Regions from separate parts of the Micromonospora sp. NPDC048842 genome, predicted to be linked through region 1. Evidence: riboswitches for the same ligand, from Rfam matches in the RefSeq annotation. Region 1 holds a riboswitch; each other region holds the start of a gene.

Evidence for each region. Region 1 has a riboswitch for S-adenosylmethionine ahead of AB0C19_RS09865 (ABC transporter substrate-binding protein). Riboswitches for the same ligand answer to the same signal wherever they lie in the genome.
Region 2: linked by a shared signal. The riboswitch ahead of AB0C19_RS12990 (aminotransferase class V-fold PLP-dependent enzyme) and the one ahead of AB0C19_RS09865 (ABC transporter substrate-binding protein) in region 1 are both predicted to bind S-adenosylmethionine.
Region 3: linked by a shared signal. The riboswitch ahead of thrC (threonine synthase) and the one ahead of AB0C19_RS09865 (ABC transporter substrate-binding protein) in region 1 are both predicted to bind S-adenosylmethionine.

What each region holds. Positions count from the first base shown of each region.
Region 1 is NZ_JBEZGK010000005.1:231,859-237,011, reverse strand. Features, by position in the region: gene AB0C19_RS09870 (amino acid transporter) at 1-1,158, shown strand, start outside; SAM riboswitch class IV at 1,245-1,356, shown strand; gene AB0C19_RS09865 (ABC transporter substrate-binding protein) at 1,626-2,507, shown strand; gene AB0C19_RS09860 (amino acid ABC transporter permease) at 2,547-3,320, shown strand; gene AB0C19_RS09855 (amino acid ABC transporter ATP-binding protein) at 3,317-4,060, shown strand; gene AB0C19_RS09850 (Na+/H+ antiporter) at 4,069-5,153, opposite strand, start outside.
Region 2 is NZ_JBEZGK010000007.1:251,782-256,934, reverse strand. Features, by position in the region: gene AB0C19_RS13005 (co-chaperone GroES) at 47-385, shown strand; gene AB0C19_RS13000 (hypothetical protein) at 479-646, shown strand; gene AB0C19_RS12995 (PrsW family intramembrane metalloprotease) at 708-2,198, opposite strand; SAM riboswitch class IV at 2,222-2,342, shown strand; gene AB0C19_RS12990 (aminotransferase class V-fold PLP-dependent enzyme) at 2,413-3,657, shown strand; gene AB0C19_RS12985 (FUSC family protein) at 3,667-4,902, opposite strand; gene AB0C19_RS12980 (metal-dependent phosphohydrolase) at 5,009-5,153, shown strand, end outside.
Region 3 is NZ_JBEZGK010000007.1:229,118-234,270, forward strand. Features, by position in the region: gene AB0C19_RS12875 (ABC transporter permease subunit) at 1-367, shown strand, start outside; gene AB0C19_RS12880 (DUF4232 domain-containing protein) at 357-980, opposite strand; gene AB0C19_RS12885 (DoxX family protein) at 1,249-1,704, shown strand; gene AB0C19_RS12890 (metalloregulator ArsR/SmtB family transcription factor) at 1,920-2,225, opposite strand; gene AB0C19_RS12895 (DMT family transporter) at 2,317-3,279, shown strand; SAM riboswitch class I at 3,348-3,483, shown strand; gene thrC (threonine synthase) at 3,494-4,780, shown strand; gene AB0C19_RS12905 (GNAT family N-acetyltransferase) at 5,048-5,153, shown strand, end outside.

The DNA of each region.
Region 1 (5,153 bases):
GACCCGCAGGACTCGGAGGCACGACCGCTGGGCCGGATCCGTGGCGCCCGCCGGCTGCTCACCACAGCAGCCGTGATCATGAGCGTCTTCCTGATCACCAGCAGCGTGACGACCACAGTGCTCATTCCGCCGGAGGCCTTCCAGCCGGGCGGGCCGGCGAACGGGCGCGCGCTGGCCTACCTGGCGCACGCCCACCTCGGCGAGGTGTTCGGCACCATCTACGACCTGTCCACCATCGGAATCCTCTGGTTCGCCGGGGCGTCGGCGATGGCTGGCCTGCTCAACCTCGTACCGCGCTACCTGCCCCGCTACGGCATGGCGCCTACCTGGGCGCGAGCCGTCCGGCCGCTGGTGCTGGTCTTCACCGCGGTGGCGTTCCTGATCACGATCGTCTTCGAGGCCAGCGTGGACGCGCAGGGCGGCGCGTACGCCACAGGGGTCCTGGTGTTGATCACCTCGGCCGCGACGGCGGTGACGCTCGCGGCGCTGCGGCAGCGTCAGCGCGGCCGGACCATCGCGTTCGGGGTCATCGCGGTGATCTTCGTCTACACCACTGTCGCGAACGTGGTGGAGCGTCCGAGCGGCGTCAAGATCGCGGCCTGTTTCATCGGCGGGATCATCCTGGTGTCGGTGCTGTCCCGGCTGATGCGGGCCTACGAGCTGCGCGTCGACCACGTCGAGCTGGACCACGCCGCGGCCCGCATGATCGACGAACGCGCCGGACGACGGATTCGCCTCATCGCGCACGAACCCGACCGGCGCGACGAGACGGAGTACCGCGCCAAGCTGGCGCAGACCATGGCGGACAACGACTTTCCCGACGACAGCGACGTCATCTTCGTCGAGGTCACTGTCACCGACCCGTCCGACTTCGAGACCGAGTTGCTGATCCGCGGCAGTGTGGTCGACGGCCGCTTCCCGGTGCTCAGCCTGGCCAGCTCGTCGGTGCCCACCGCGCTCGCCGCCCTGTTGCTGGAGATCCGCGACCGCAGCCGTCGGCGCCCCCACATCTACTTCGAGTGGTCCGAGGGCGGCCCCACCCGCAACTTCCTGCGCTACCTGGCATTCGGACAGGGCGCCATCGCCTCGGTGACCCGGGAGATCCTGCGCCGCCAGGAGCCCGACCCGCACCGTCGACCGCACGTGCACGCCGGCTGACCTGCGAGCCGGCGGACCGTCGCGCGGCGTGAGCGTGGTCATAACGACTGGACGATCCACAGGTTCGTGCTGCTAGCCTCGGCGCAGGTCATGAGTGCCAGCGCGAAGCCCCGGCTCGCTGGCCGGCAACCCTCCTCCGCGGTGGGGTGCCCCGGGTGAAGACCAGGCACCGGCAGGACGTCGGTGCAAGCGTGGCCTGGCACCCAGGTCAGCACAGACCCGGGAGAACCATGCGCATCCTCAGCACCACACCACCGACCGACGTCGCGGACTCCCGCACCGGTCGACCCTCGCCCGCACTGATCCGGCGACGGCACGTGGACATGATGCGAATGTGCAGCGCCGCCTGTCGCGGCACCGCGCTCTAGCACCCCCTTCCCCAGCTCTTTCCCACCGGTACGCCCATCGGGCGCGCCGTCGGTGGCGCACGTCCGTGCGCGCCGAGACACCACCCTTCGGAGACACCAGTGCGATTCCTTCCTGCCCTGACCCGCGCCGCCGCCCTGGGCGCCGCCACGATCCTTGCCGCCACCGCCCTCACCGCCTGCGGCGACGACAGCTCGTCCGACGCCACCGCCAACCCGTACGGCCTGGCCCAGGCGGGTGTGCTGCGCGCCGGAACGCTGACCGACGCCCCGCCGAACGTGTACCTCAAGGACGGCAAGTTCACAGGCTTCGACAACGACCTGCTGACCGCCGTGGCCGGCAAGCTCGGCCTCACCGTCGAGTTCGTCGGCACCGACTTCTCCGCGCTGCTCAGCCAGGTCAACAACCGCAAGTTCGACGTGGGCAGCTCCTCGATCACCATCACCGAGGCCCGCAAGAAGACTGTCGACTTCGGCGACGGCTACGACTTCGGCTACTTCGGCCTGGACGTCCCGGCCGGCTCGCCGATCACCGGCTTCGACCAGCTCGCCGGCAAGCGGGTAGTGGTGGTGCAGGGCACCGTCCAGGACGACTACGCCAGCGGCAAGCAGCTCAACCCGGTGCGGGTGCCGGACTACAACGGCGCGATCAACCAGCTCAAGGCGGGCACCGCCGACGCCTGGATCGCCCCGGCGGAGATCGGCGAGAAGTCGGCCACCGACAGCAACGGCAAGATCACCGTAGCGGCCAAGGAGCTCAGCCCGGCACCGACCGCGTACGCCGTGGCCAAGGGGAACGACAAGCTGCGCGAGGCGCTCAACAAGGGCCTCGACGAGGTCGTCGCCGATGGCACCTGGAGCCGGTTGCAGGCGCAGTACTACCCGGGCCGGCCGATCCCGGCGGACTTCACGCCGGGCAGCGGCACTGTGCAGGCCCCGTCCGCGTCGGCTGCGCCGTCGGCGTCCGCGTCGACCGCGTCCTGAGCCGGTGACGAGCGAGCGGGGCGGTAGGAGGAGCGACCGATGGATCCGTTGAGCACCCTGTGGGAGACCTTCTTCGACTGGGACGCGATGCGCGAGGCACTGCCCGAGATGCTGACCGTCGGGTTGCCCAACACGCTGATCCTGGCGGTCTCCGCCGCCCTGCTCGGCTCGGTACTGGGCCTGCTGCTGGCCGTCGCCGGGATCTCCCGCAGCCGCTGGCTGCGCTGGCCGGCGCGGGTCTACACCGACGTGTTCCGAGGACTGCCGGCCGCGGCGACGATCCTGCTGATCGGCGTCGGGCTGGCCCCGCTGGGCATGCAGGTCTGGGGGCCGGACCCCTACCCGTTGGGCATCCTGGCGCTGTCGCTCATCGCCGCCGCGTACATCGGGGAGATCTTCCGCTCGGGCATCCAGTCGGTGGAGGCCGCCCAGTTGGAGGGCTCGCGGGCGCTCGGCTTCTCCTGGGCAGACTCGATGCGGCTGGTGATCATTCCGCAGGGCATCAGGCGGGTGCTGCCAGCCTGGGTGAACCAGCTCATCGCGCTGATCAAGGACTCCAGCCTGGTCTACTTCCTCGGCCTGGTGGCCAGCCAGCGGGAGCTGTTCCGGATCGGGCAGGACTACGCGGCCACCACCGGCAACGAGTCGGCGCTGCTGCTGGCGGGGCTCTGCTACCTGGCGTTGACAGTCCCGCTGACGCACGTCGTCAACTGGATCGACAGGCGGCTGCGCAACGGTCGGCCGGCCACCGCGTCGACCGAAGAGGACGACGACATCGCGTCGTACGCAGCGACGGAAGGAGATCGGCGATGACCACCGCCACGACGACATCGGTCAGCCTCGACGTACGCGACGTGCACCTCGCCTTCGGACCGAACCGAGTGCTGCGCGGCGTCGACCTCTCGGTGCCCCGGGGCGCGACGGCCTGCGTCATCGGGCCGTCCGGGTCGGGTAAGTCCACCCTCCTGCGCACCATCAACCGGCTGATCGAACCGGACCGGGGCGACGTGCTGCTGGACGGGCGCAGCGTGCTGGGCGACGACCCGGACGCGTTGCGGCAGCGGGTGGGCATGGTGTTCCAACAGTTCAACCTCTTTCCGCACATGAGCGTGCTGCGCAACGTCACGCTGGCCCTGCGCCGGCTGCGCAAGCTCGGTGCGGACGAGGCGGAGACCGTCGCCCGGGCCCAGTTGGAGCTGGTGGGGCTGGCCGGCAAGGCGAACTCCCGGCCGGCGCAGCTCTCCGGTGGTCAACAGCAGCGGGTGGCGATCGCCCGCGCGCTGGCGCTGCGGCCCGAGGTGATGCTCTTCGACGAGGCCACCTCGGCGCTCGACCCGGAGTTGGTCAAGGGCGTCCTCGCGGTGATGGCCGACCTGTCCGCCGCCGGCATGACCATGGTGGTGGTGACCCACGAGATGGGCTTCGCCCGGCAGGTCGCCGACACCGTCGCCTTCATGGACCGGGGCGTGGTGCTGGAGGCCGGCCCACCCGAGGCGATCTTCGAGCGGGCCGAGCATCCGCGGCTTCGCCGGTTCCTCGACCAGGTGCTCTGAGCCCTCGATCACTCGTTGGGTCCGCGCCCCAGCAGCCGGATCTCCTCGTTGTCCAACGCGGCCTGGAGTTCCTGGAGCACCAGGTCGTCGATCTCCCGGTTGTCGCGCAGTCGGGTGACCTCGCGCCGCTTGTGGGCGAGGACGCCGAGGCGCAGTCGGCGCTCCAGCCGGCGCTCCTCGGCGGTGTTTCCGCCGCTCTCGTTGAGGTCCTCCAGATGCCGCCGGTACTCGGCCTCCAGCCGGCGCACCGAGTCATCCCGGGCACCGACCTCCGCGGCGACCTGCGGTAGGGCGGCCAGGCCCACCTCGGTGGCCCGCCGCCGGGCGTTGCGGGCCTCGTCGACGCGTTCCGGGTCGCCGCTCAACCCGGCCCAGCGCACCACCAACGGCAGGGTGGTGCCCTGAAGCAGCATGATCAGCACGATCACCAGCGCGGTGACGAAGATGATCAGATCGCGTTCGACCACCGGTCGGCCGTCGACCATCACCGTCGGCACGGCCAGGGCGGCGGCCAACGAGACCGCGCCCCGGAAACCGGACCAGCCCGCGACGGTCCCCACCCGCCAGGCTGAGGGACCTCGGCCGTCGTCGTCCACCATCCGGCGGCGTCGCAGCCGCGCCGACTGCGCGGTGAGGTAGATGAAGAGCAGCCGGGTGCCGATCACAACCACTGTGACCACCAGCACGATCAGCAGCGCCCGCTCGGGCGAGGTGCTGGTGATGCCCCGGACCGCGCGGGGAATCTGCGTACCGAGCAGGACGAACAACCCGCCGTTGATCAGGAAGGTGGACAGGTCCCAGAACGCGTACGCCAGCACCCGGGACCGGGCGCGGATCACCCGTGGGCCGGCGTAGGCCAGCACCAGGCCGGCGACCACCACCGCCAGCACACCACTGGCGTGCACGGATTCGGCGAGTAGGAAGGCGCCGAACGGGGTCAGCACGCTGAGCGCGCCCTCGCGCAGCGGATCGTCGAGCCGTTTGCGGATCAGCACCACTGCGGCCCCCACCAGCAGACCCGCGACCACGCCGCCGACGCTGGCGCCGACGAACTCCTCGCCGATGCCCAGCACGCCAGGCTTGTCGCTGTGGC
Region 2 (5,153 bases), on a different contig from region 1:
GTAACCACCGGCCGGCCACCGTCGGCCACACGGTAGCGTCTGCGACGTGACCGCCGACAACGATCTCGACGCCGGCCTGCCGATCCGCCTGCTGCACGACCGTGTGCTGGTGCGGATGGAGGGCAGCGAGGGCGAACGCCGCTCCACCGCTGGCATCGTCATCCCGGCGACCGCCGCGGTCGGCAAGCGCCTCGCCTGGGCCACAGCGGTCGGGGTGGGGCCGAACGTGCGCGCCATCGTCTCCGGCGACCGGGTTCTCTTCGACCCGGACGAGCGCTCCGAGGTCGAGCTGCACGGCCGCGGTTACGTGCTGCTGCGGGAGCGGGACGTGCACGCCGTGGCCGCCGAGCGGATCGAGAACGACTCGACCGGCCTCTACCTCTGACGCACCTCCCCCGGCCCTCAGGCCCCGTCGCGCACCGTTTGCCCAGCCGCACGACGGGAAGCCATCCGGCGACCGTGGCCCTGGGGAGGGACGATGCCGGTATTCGTGAAGAAGCTGTTGACCTGGGGCAGTGTCGCGTTCCTGATCTACTTCATGGCCTTTCGGCCGGACGGCGCCGCGCAGATGTTCCGGGCGATCGGGGCCGCGCTGATAGCGATGTTCCAGGGCCTCGGTGACTTCCTCACCTCGCTGATGACCTGAGCCCGCACTGCTGACCTGCCGTCAGCAGTGCGGTCAGCAGCCAGGTCGCGGGCCGCAGCTGTCACTGGTGCGTCGGCGGCCACGGAGACGCCGGGCGCAGGCCGGGCCAACCGGGCGGGGCGTACCCCACCGGAGCCGGGGCGGGAGCCAGCACCACAGGGATCGGCACCACCGGCTCGTCCGGCGCGTCCACCGCGCGCTGCGTGCCGTCCGGGAAGCGCAGGTGGTAGCGGCTGCCGTCCCAGACTCCCGCCGGGGCCTGCGGGTCCCTACCCACGAAGAACGACCGGTACTCGATGATCGCGTCCAGCATCTCCCGCTCCTCGCGAGCGGTCCGCTCCTGGTCGGCGGGTTTGCGGTCCAGGCCGCGCAGCGTCCCGTCGCGCAGCAGTGCCAGCCGGGTCGCCGCGGACTGGTAACCCCGCATCGCCCGCACCCCGGCGTCGCCGGCCACCCGCCGCGCCCAACTGCGGGCGGCGTGCCGCCGGCCGAGACTGCTCAGGGCGGCCACCTCGGGCGGGCTGAGCCAGCCGGCGCGGACGTAGTCGGGTAGGACCCGCTCGGTGAGCCGCCCCTCCCAGGCACGCAGCCACAGCGCCAGCCCCACTGTGCCGAAGAAGACAGGCACCATGAGGCCCAGGAAGCCGTACAGCATGATCATGGCCTCGCCGGTGGCCTGGGTCAGCGTGGGCAGCAGGTTCCACGTGCCGTGCAGCATCATCGCCAGCAGAAGGCCGGCGATCGGGGCGAGCACCCGGATGCGCCGGTCGGCCGTCCGGGAGGCGATACCCAACCCCACACCGGTCATCGCCGTGAAAAGGGGATGGGCGAACCCGAACAGCAGGATCCGCAGGATGAAGATCGCGATGACCTGCTGGATGCCGGTGGCCGGGCCGTACCGGTCGGCGCCGGACGCGTACCCCAAACCGCCCAGGTAGAGGATGTTCTCCACCATCGCGAACCCGACCGCGGCGAGCCCACAGTAGACCAGGCCGTCGGTGATCCCCGACCACTCGCGGCGGCGGAACACCAGCAGCAGGATCGGGCCCAGCGCCTTGGTCAGCTCCTCGATGAACGGCGCCACCAGCACCCCGGTGAGCGCGGACGGCAGGCCCCAGTCGGCGAAGCGGTTGGCCGCGAAGTCGTTGACGGTGAGCGAGGCGGCGGTGGAGACGAACGCACCCCAGGCAAAGCAGAAGATCAGATACTTCAGCGGCTCCGGTTCGTACCGGTCCAGCCAGAGGAAACAGCCGACCAGCACCGGCACCGGCAGGATGGCGGCGACCACCCCGATCAGCAGGGCCTGCACACCGAGCGACTGGCCGAGCGTGAAGACCATGAAGACCGCGCACGCCGCGATCAACAGCACCACCCCGGCCAGCACCAGGAACCGCCGCCAGCCCAGTCGGCGCAGCGGCATCCGGGGCGTCTCACCCGTGGGCGGGACGGCGGGCGCAGGCGCGGCGGCGGGCGACTGCGGCAGCGGTGAACCGGGCGGGGTGTCGGCCATGCGGTCAGCGTAGCCATCCGCCGCCGGCTGGTTTGGTCGCATCGGTAGCCGCTATGCTGCCGGCAGGTCACGAGTGCCAGCGTTCAGCCCCGGCTTGCTGGCCGGCAACCCTCGTCGAGTTCGCGGTGGGGTGCCCCGGGTGATGACCGGGCCCAGCCCGATCGGTGTGCTGGGCAAGCGCGGACCCCGTCCCGATGTCGCACCCGGGGTCCCTGACCCCGGAGGTTCCGGCGTGTCCGTCACTCTCGTCCCCTCGCTGCCCAGCCTGCCCACGGTGCCGTCGGTGCCGTCCGCGCCCCTCGACGTCCTCGGCGTGCCCGGCGAGGTCAACCTGGACTACGCGGCCAGTGCGCCGTGCGCGCGGGCCGCCGCCGACGCGGTGGCCGAGCTGCTGCCCTGGTACGCCAGCGTGCATCGCGGAGCGGGAGCGCTGTCGCGGCGCTGCACCCTCGCGTACGAGCAGGCCCGGCAGACGATCGGCGACTTCTTCGGCGCTCGCGCCGACGATCATGTGATCTTCACCCGCAACACCACCGACGCGCTCAACCTGCTGGCGCGGGCCGTGCCGGCCGGCACCACCGTTGTCACTTTCGCCGGCGAACACCATGCCAACCTGCTGCCCTGGCCGCGCGGGTCGGTGCGTCTTCCGGTGCCCAGCGACCCCGACGGGGCGGTACGCGATCTCGCCGCCGCCCTCACCGAGCTGCGCCGGGGCAGCAGCCCGGCATTGCCGGTGCTGGTCGCGGTGACCGGTGCGAGCAACGTGACAGGTGAGCGGTGGCCGGTCGCCGAACTGGCGCGGGTGGCCCACCGGCACGGCGCCCGGATCGTGCTCGACGCCGCGCAGCTAGCCCCGCACGCCCCGGTCGACCTGCTCGCGCTCGACGTCGACTACCTGGCGGTGTCCGGCCACAAGCTGTACGCGCCGTTCGGCGCGGGCGTGCTGATCGGTCGGGCCGACTGGCTGGACGCCGCCCCGCCCTACCTGGCTGGCGGTGGCGCCACCAGCCACGTCGGGCCGGCCACCCACGACGTGACCTGGGCGACCGGCCCGGCCCGACACGAGGGCGGCACCCCGAACCTGCTCGGAGCGGTAGCGCTGGCGGCCGTGTGCAAGGCGCTCGACGAGGCGGACCAGGGCGCGCTGGCCGCCCACGAGCAGGCCCTGCTGGCCCGGCTACGGACCGGCCTCGCCGCCCTGCCGCACGTCGTCGAGCTGCGCACCTTCGGCCCGGACGCGCCCCGGGTCGGCATCGTCTCGTTCGTGGTCGCCGGCTGGGACTCCACCGCTGTGGCCACCCGGCTGGCGGCCGAGCACCACATCGGCGTACGGGACGGGTTGTTCTGTGCCCACCCGCTGGCCCGGCGTCTGCTCGGCGAGGCGGCGGGGCGTACCGGCCGGCGGGACCTGCCGCCCACCGCACTGCGTGCCAGCATCGGGCTGGGCAGCACGGCCGCTGAGGTGGACCGGCTGCTCGCGGCGCTGGCCGAGCTGGGCTGAGGCCGGCGTTCAGCCGACCGGCGGGGCGGTGGGTGGCTTCGGCGCCTCGTCGTGCTCGGCAGGCTCACCGACCGGGCGCTCCTGCTCTCCGAAGGCGGTGCGGATCCACCGGTTCGCCTCCTCCTGCTCGATCCCGGAGGCGACCAGCAGGTCGCTCGCGGTCGTCCGGATCTGGGCGATCACCACGCTGCCGGAGAAGCCCACCCCGGCGCCGTACGCCCGGCCGGCCTCGCTGACCGCCCGCAACGACCGCTCCCGGGCCTTCTCCGGCTCCTCACCGGCGGCGAACTCGTGCTTGAGCAGCCGGACCGACTCGGCGAGGTGGCCGATCGCGTCCGGCATCGGGTCGGGCACCGGTTCCTCGTCCTCGACCAGCGTGACGGACCGGCGGATCAGCGTGCCGCTGTTGCGCATCGCCCTGTCGATCGGGTCGGCCGCCTCGGCGTAGTGGGTCAGTTCGTCACGGCGGTGCCAGCGGGCCGGGGAGAGGGTCGCGGTCTCCTTCGCCCCCTCGATCGCCTCGCCCAACGTGGCCAGCTCCTCCTTGTTGTTGCGCAGCCTCTCCAGTGCGCCCTGAATGGTGGCGCGATTCCGGTTGCGCAGCCCGTCGGCGGTGGCGTCGAGCTGGGCGGCGAGCAGGTCCAGGGCGGGGCGGGCCGCCCGGTTGATAACTCGGAGCGGGTTCAGTGGCAGCAGCACCGCCGTGACCAGCAGCGCGATCCCACCGCCGAGGAACGCGTCGACGAAGCGGGGGATCTCCAGGTTCTGGGTCGACGGGCTCAGCGTCACGATCAGCACCGCCGTGGCCGCCGCCTGGATGACGATGGCCACGCTCGCTCCGGCGAAGATGGTGAGCAGGATCGCCACTGTGACCACCAGGCCGAGCTGCCACGCCCCGGTGCCGAGCAGGTAGATCAGGAGATCGCCGACGGCTACCCCGACCCCCACCCCGACGATCAGCTCGATGGTCCGACGGAACCGCTGACCGACCGACGCGGCCAGGGTGCCGACCGCGGAGATCGGCGCGAAGACCGGTTGCGGGTTGCCGAGCACCTTGTGCGAGATCAGGTACGCCAGCCCGGCGGCCAGCCCGGCCTGTACGGCGAGTCCGCCGGCCATCCGTACCCGGTGCAACCGGTCGTGCAGGGTGGCCCGACCGCGGTGGCGCAGTTGTTCGGTGGCCTCGGCGATCCGCGCGCCGTCGATGTCCACCAAACCGTCGCGCAGCGCGGTACGTCGCACCATCGGCTGTCGCTTGTCCCGGGCCACGGCCATGGGCGCGACTACCCGTGGTGGGCCCGCTGAACCCTCCCTTCCCGCGCGTCGCGGGCCAGTGCGGGAGACTCGGGCGGTGGTTGATCTGTTGGATCGGTGGCGGGCGGCGGCCCATGGTGCCGGCGCGAGGCCAGACCCGGCCACGACCAGGGCCGGGGAGCAACTGATAGTCCGGTGGCGGGAGCCGCACCGGCACTACCACACGCTGGCCCACCTGACGG
Region 3 (5,153 bases), on a different contig from region 1:
CGCCGCCGAGCTGGAACCCACCGAGGGGCTGCTCCGGTTGCTGGCCGTGCTGGGCTACCTGGCTGTCGTACTGCTGGTGGTGGCCGGCCTGGCATTCCTGCTGTCGGTGATCACGGACGCCGCGCTGGGCGCGGTGGGTGGTGCGGTTCTGCTCTGGATCCTGTCCAGCATCCTGGACCAGATCACCGCCCTGGGCGCGCTGCGCGACTTCCTGCCCACCCACTTCAGCACCGCCTGGCTGGGTCTGCTGTCGACTCCGGTGCAGACCGACGATGTGGTGCGCGGCTGCATCTCGGCGATCAGTTACGCGACGCTGTTCTGGGGGTTGGCGTTCTGGCGCTTCACCCGCAAGGACATCACGTCGTAGGTGGGCTGCTCGGGTCGGCCTTCTTCCAGGCGCTGACGCCGATCCGGCCGGTGTTGCCGAGGTCGATCGGACCGTCCGCGTCGACCTCTTCGGCCGGCTGCCCGGCGGCGGGCGCCACAGTCAGGAACTCGCCGTTGGTGGCCACCACAGTCGAGTCGGTGACCAGGTTGCGCCAGAGCACCACGGCGGTGGCTCGCTCCCCGGCGGCGAGGGTGACCTGCCGGGGTGGCTGGTCGAAGCCCGAGGTGATCTCCTTGGCGCCGTTGACCACCCGCAGCATGACCGGCTCGCGCGCTTCGTCGAACACGTGCAGCACCGGGTACCCGTCGAGCTGGTAGGGGCGCTCGCCGCAGTTGACCAGCTCCAGGCCGAGGGCGCGCAGGCCCATCGCGGCGTCCCCGCCGGTCGACCGGATCCGAACACCGGTGGCCGGGCACTCGGCCGGCGGCTCGGTGCTGGCGGTCGGGCCCGCTTCCGCCCTCGGCGTGGGGGGCGGCCCGCTCGGGTCCCCACCCTGGCCCCGATGGTCGCCGGGAGTGCAGCCGCCGAGCGCGAGAGCTATCGCGACCGTCGCGCCTATGCGTCGCCGTGCTGCGGTGTCGCGGGAGATCATCTGTTGATCCTCGCCCACCTGCGCAGCACACCGCTGCCCGGCCCCGGCCTCGCCGGCTCTCCCTGCGCCGCCACGTGAACCGGTGGGGAACCCCTCCTGGTGCGCCTTTCGAGCTGAATCGCTTGTGACATCACCGGGGGAGGGTGCGGACGTCCTCGTTCACACCGTTTTCACGAGGGATTATCCCACCAGCAAGGAAATTATGACTTTCGATGTTCTGATGCCTCAGGATCGACGAGACCCATCCACTATCTTCGATGGAGGTGCCATGAACGTCTCTCGGCTCGGCGGGCCGACCCTGTCCCTGTTCCGCATCGTGATCGGCCTGCTGTTCACGTTGCACGGCCTGTCCTCGGTATTCGGGTTGTTCGGCGGCAACCCGATGACTGGCAAGGCGGTACCGCTCGGCGCCTGGCCGGGCTGGTGGGCTGCCGTGATCCAGCTGGTCTGCGGCGTACTGGTGCTGGTCGGGCTCTTCGCCCGACCCGCCGCGCTGCTCGCCTCCGGCTCGATGGCGTACGCCTACTTCGTTGTGCACCAGCCGGATGCCCTACTGCCGCTGCACAACGGAGGCGAGCGGGCAGCGCTCTTCTGCTGGGCGTTCCTGCTGGTCGCGGCTCTCGGCCCGGGTGCCTGGGCGCTCGACACGCTGCTCGCTCGGCGTCGCACTGACACCCCCACGGCATCGGCTTCGGCGGCCGAACCCGACGCGGTGTCCGTCTGACCGCATCCGAACCACGCGTCGCCGAAGCCTCGACGAGGCGGCTTCGGCGACGCGCCGGGGTGAGGTGCCCCGTCGGGCCGCACCTCGTCGCTGATGTCGCAGACGATTCAGCTCCAAAGCGAGCGCCTGGGACAGGTCCGACCCGCCCCCGCCGCCGTGTGTGGCGGCGGCCGGACGGGCCAATGCGGGCCAGGTGAGCGCGGGGCGGGGCGGGGTCAGGCCGGCGGGCGCTGGGTGAGGACCGCGTCCAGTAGGCCGGGGTAGAGCTCGTCCAGCTCGTCCCGGCGGAGCCGGACGAGTCGGCTGGTGCCGGCCGCCCGGGTCCGGGTCAGCCCCGCCTCGCGCAGCACCTTGAGGTGGTGGCTGCGGGTTGCCTTGGAGACGCCGAAGTCGAAACTGCCGCAGGCGGACTCGCCGCCCTCGGCGAGCGCCCGGACGATCTGTAGCCGCACGTCGTCGGCGAGTGCGGCCAACACGCTGGTGACCGGTACGGCGGTCAGGTCGGGCTCGTGCGGCTCCATGTGACCAGTGTAACCCTTGTTCGACAACTATCGAACGACGCCCTATGGTCGGTGTCGTTGGTTCGACGATACTCGAACATTGGAGTTGCCGATGCGATCCCGCGCCACCGCGTTCCCACTGGTCGCAGTGCTCGGCTGGGGCGTGATGTTCCCGATCCTGGCCAGCGCGCTCGACCGGGTCGACCCGCTCAACCTGACCACCGCGCGCTACCTGCTGGCCGCCGTCGTCCTGGTCGCCATCCTGCTGCTCCGCGAGGGTGCCGGCGCTCTCCGGCACGGTGGCCGGGCGCTGGAGGTGGTGGTGCTCGGAGTGGTCGGCTTCGCGGGCTTCAACCTGCTCACCAACCTGGCGCTCGAACACGCCGCTCCGCAGCAGATCTCCCTCTTCGTGGCCACCACCCCGGTGATCACCCAGCTCGTCCGCTGGGCCCGCGACGGCGTACGCCCGAAGCCACTCCTGCTGGCCCTCTCCCTTGTGGCGCTCCTCGGCGTCGGTCTGGTGATCACGCGCGGCAGCCTGGCCGGGCTCGGCCAGTTCGGCCTCGGCGGGCTCATGATGATCGGCGCGGTGCTGGGCTGGGGCATCTACACCCACGGCGCCAGCCGGTTCGGCGAGTGGTCACCGCTGCGCTTCACCACACTGACCGCGCTCGCCGGCACGGCCGCCATGCTCGTCCTGAGCGTCGGCGCCGACGCCGTCGGCTGGCAGCACGCGCCGGCCGCCGCCGACCTCGTGGCGGTCGCCCCGCAACTGGCGTACGCCGTGCTGGTGGGTGCCGTGATCGCGGTCCTGGCCTGGAACACCGGCGTGCAGCGACTCGGTGCCGCCAACGCCGCGCTGTTCATGAACCTGGTTCCGGTGACCACCTTCGCGGTGCAGATCGCCCGCGGCTACCGCCCGGAGCCCGTCGAACTGGTCGGGGCCGCCATCACGATCGCCGCCCTGGTCGCCGCGAACCTCGCCGCCCGGCCCCGGACTACGTCGCTGCCGCGGCCGAGCGCGGTGACGGATCCGATCGCGGTGACCGACCCGGTGGCGGTGAGCGCCCGCTGACCCACTACCTGGGATCAGCGGTAGCAGCGACCGACAGCGTTGTCCTAGACTCGACGGCACAACTGAATACCTCATCCAGAGGGGCTGAGGGATACGGCCCGACGACGCCCCGGCAACCACCCCGCGCGCTCACCGCTGAGCGACCCGCGGGGCAGGTGCCAATTCCGTCCCCGCCGCACCGTGCGATGCGGGGAAAGATGAGAGGACTCTCGACATGACGTCGACGCTCGTCGCCTCCGGCATCGACACCTCCGCAAGCCCCGCCCGCGCCCTGGTCTGCCGTGCCTGTTCGGCCCGCTACCCGCTCGCCGCCCAGCACGCCTGTTACGAGTGTTTCGGCCCGCTGGAAGTCGACTACGACACCGCAGCGCTGGCCGCCGTCACCCGCGAGCAGATCGAGGCCGGCCCGAACAACATCTGGCGGTACGCCGCGCTGCTCCCCGCCGGTCAGGACCCGGCCAGCCGGGTCACCCTCGACCCGGGCCTGACCCCACTGGTGGCGGCCCCGCATCTCGCCGCCGAACTGGGCATCACCGCGCCGCTCTGGGTCAAGGACGACAGCGCCAACCCCACCCACTCGTTCAAGGACCGGGTCGTCTCGGTGGCGCTCACCGCCGCCAAGGCGCTCGGCTTCAGCCGGTTCGCCTGCGCGTCGACAGGCAACCTGGCCAACTCGGTGGCCGCCCACGCGGCCCGCGCCGGTGCGCCCTCGGTGGTCTTCATCCCCAGCGACCTGGAGCAGGGCAAGGTCATCACCACCGCCGTCTACGGCGGCGAACTGGTCGCCATCGACGGCTCGTACGACGATGTCAACAGGCTCTGCGGTGAGCTGGTGGAGACCGACGAATTCGAGGACACCGCGTTCGTCAACGTGAACGTCCGGCCGTACTACGCGGAGGGCTCCAAGACCCTCGGCTACGAGGTGGCCGAGCAGCTCGGTTGGCGGATCCCGGCGCAGGTGGTCATCCCGATGGCCAGCGGCGAGCTGCTCACCAAGATTGACAAGGCGTTCTCCGAACTGGTGGAGATCGGCCTTGTCGAGGCGCCCGCTGACGGCTGGAAGGTCTTCGGCGCGCAGTCCGCCGGTTGCAACCCGATCGCCGTCGCCCTGCACACCGAGACCGACACGATCGTCCCGGTCAAGCCCACCGGCATCGCCAAGTCGCTCAACATCGGCGACCCGGCGGCCGGCCTCTACGCCCTGGAGGCGGTCCGCCGCACCGGCGGCTGGATGGAGTACGCCGACGACGACGAGATCCGCGCGGGCATTCGCGATCTGGCCCGTACCACGGGGGTCTTCGCCGAGACCGCGGGTGGGGTAACAGTGGCCGTGCTGCGCAAGCTGGTCGAGTCCGGTCGTCTCGACCCGACGGCCGAGACCGTCGTGTTCAACACCGGCGAGGGTCTGAAGACCATCGACGCGGTGGCCGGCCAGGTCGGGCCGACCCACCACATCAAGCCCTCGCTGCGCGCCGCCCGCGACGCCGGCCTCCTCGGCTGACGGGCTCACTCGGAGCAAGGGGCCGAGTCGATCAGTCGGTAACTGGGTTTTCGCTGTGAGTGTGGAAAACCCGCCGCTACGGACTTGACGGCAGGAACCGGACGGCGCAAGATGCTCCGTGCGGGAGGGCATTTCGCCGAAGACTTTTGAAGTTCTTGCGACCCAACGCCGGAGGCGTTGTGCGAGTGTCCCTCCCGACCAACGTTCGATCGGGCCAGCGAGTAATTCGCTGGCCCGGTCGCTTTTGTAAGGTGCACGCTCACTGGCATGAGCATCACCATCGCGTCGTTCGACGGCGCCGACCGGACTTCCGTCGACGAGGCGTACCGGATCGGGTCGGCGGCCAACGACGCTGATCTCCCGGACTTCCCGC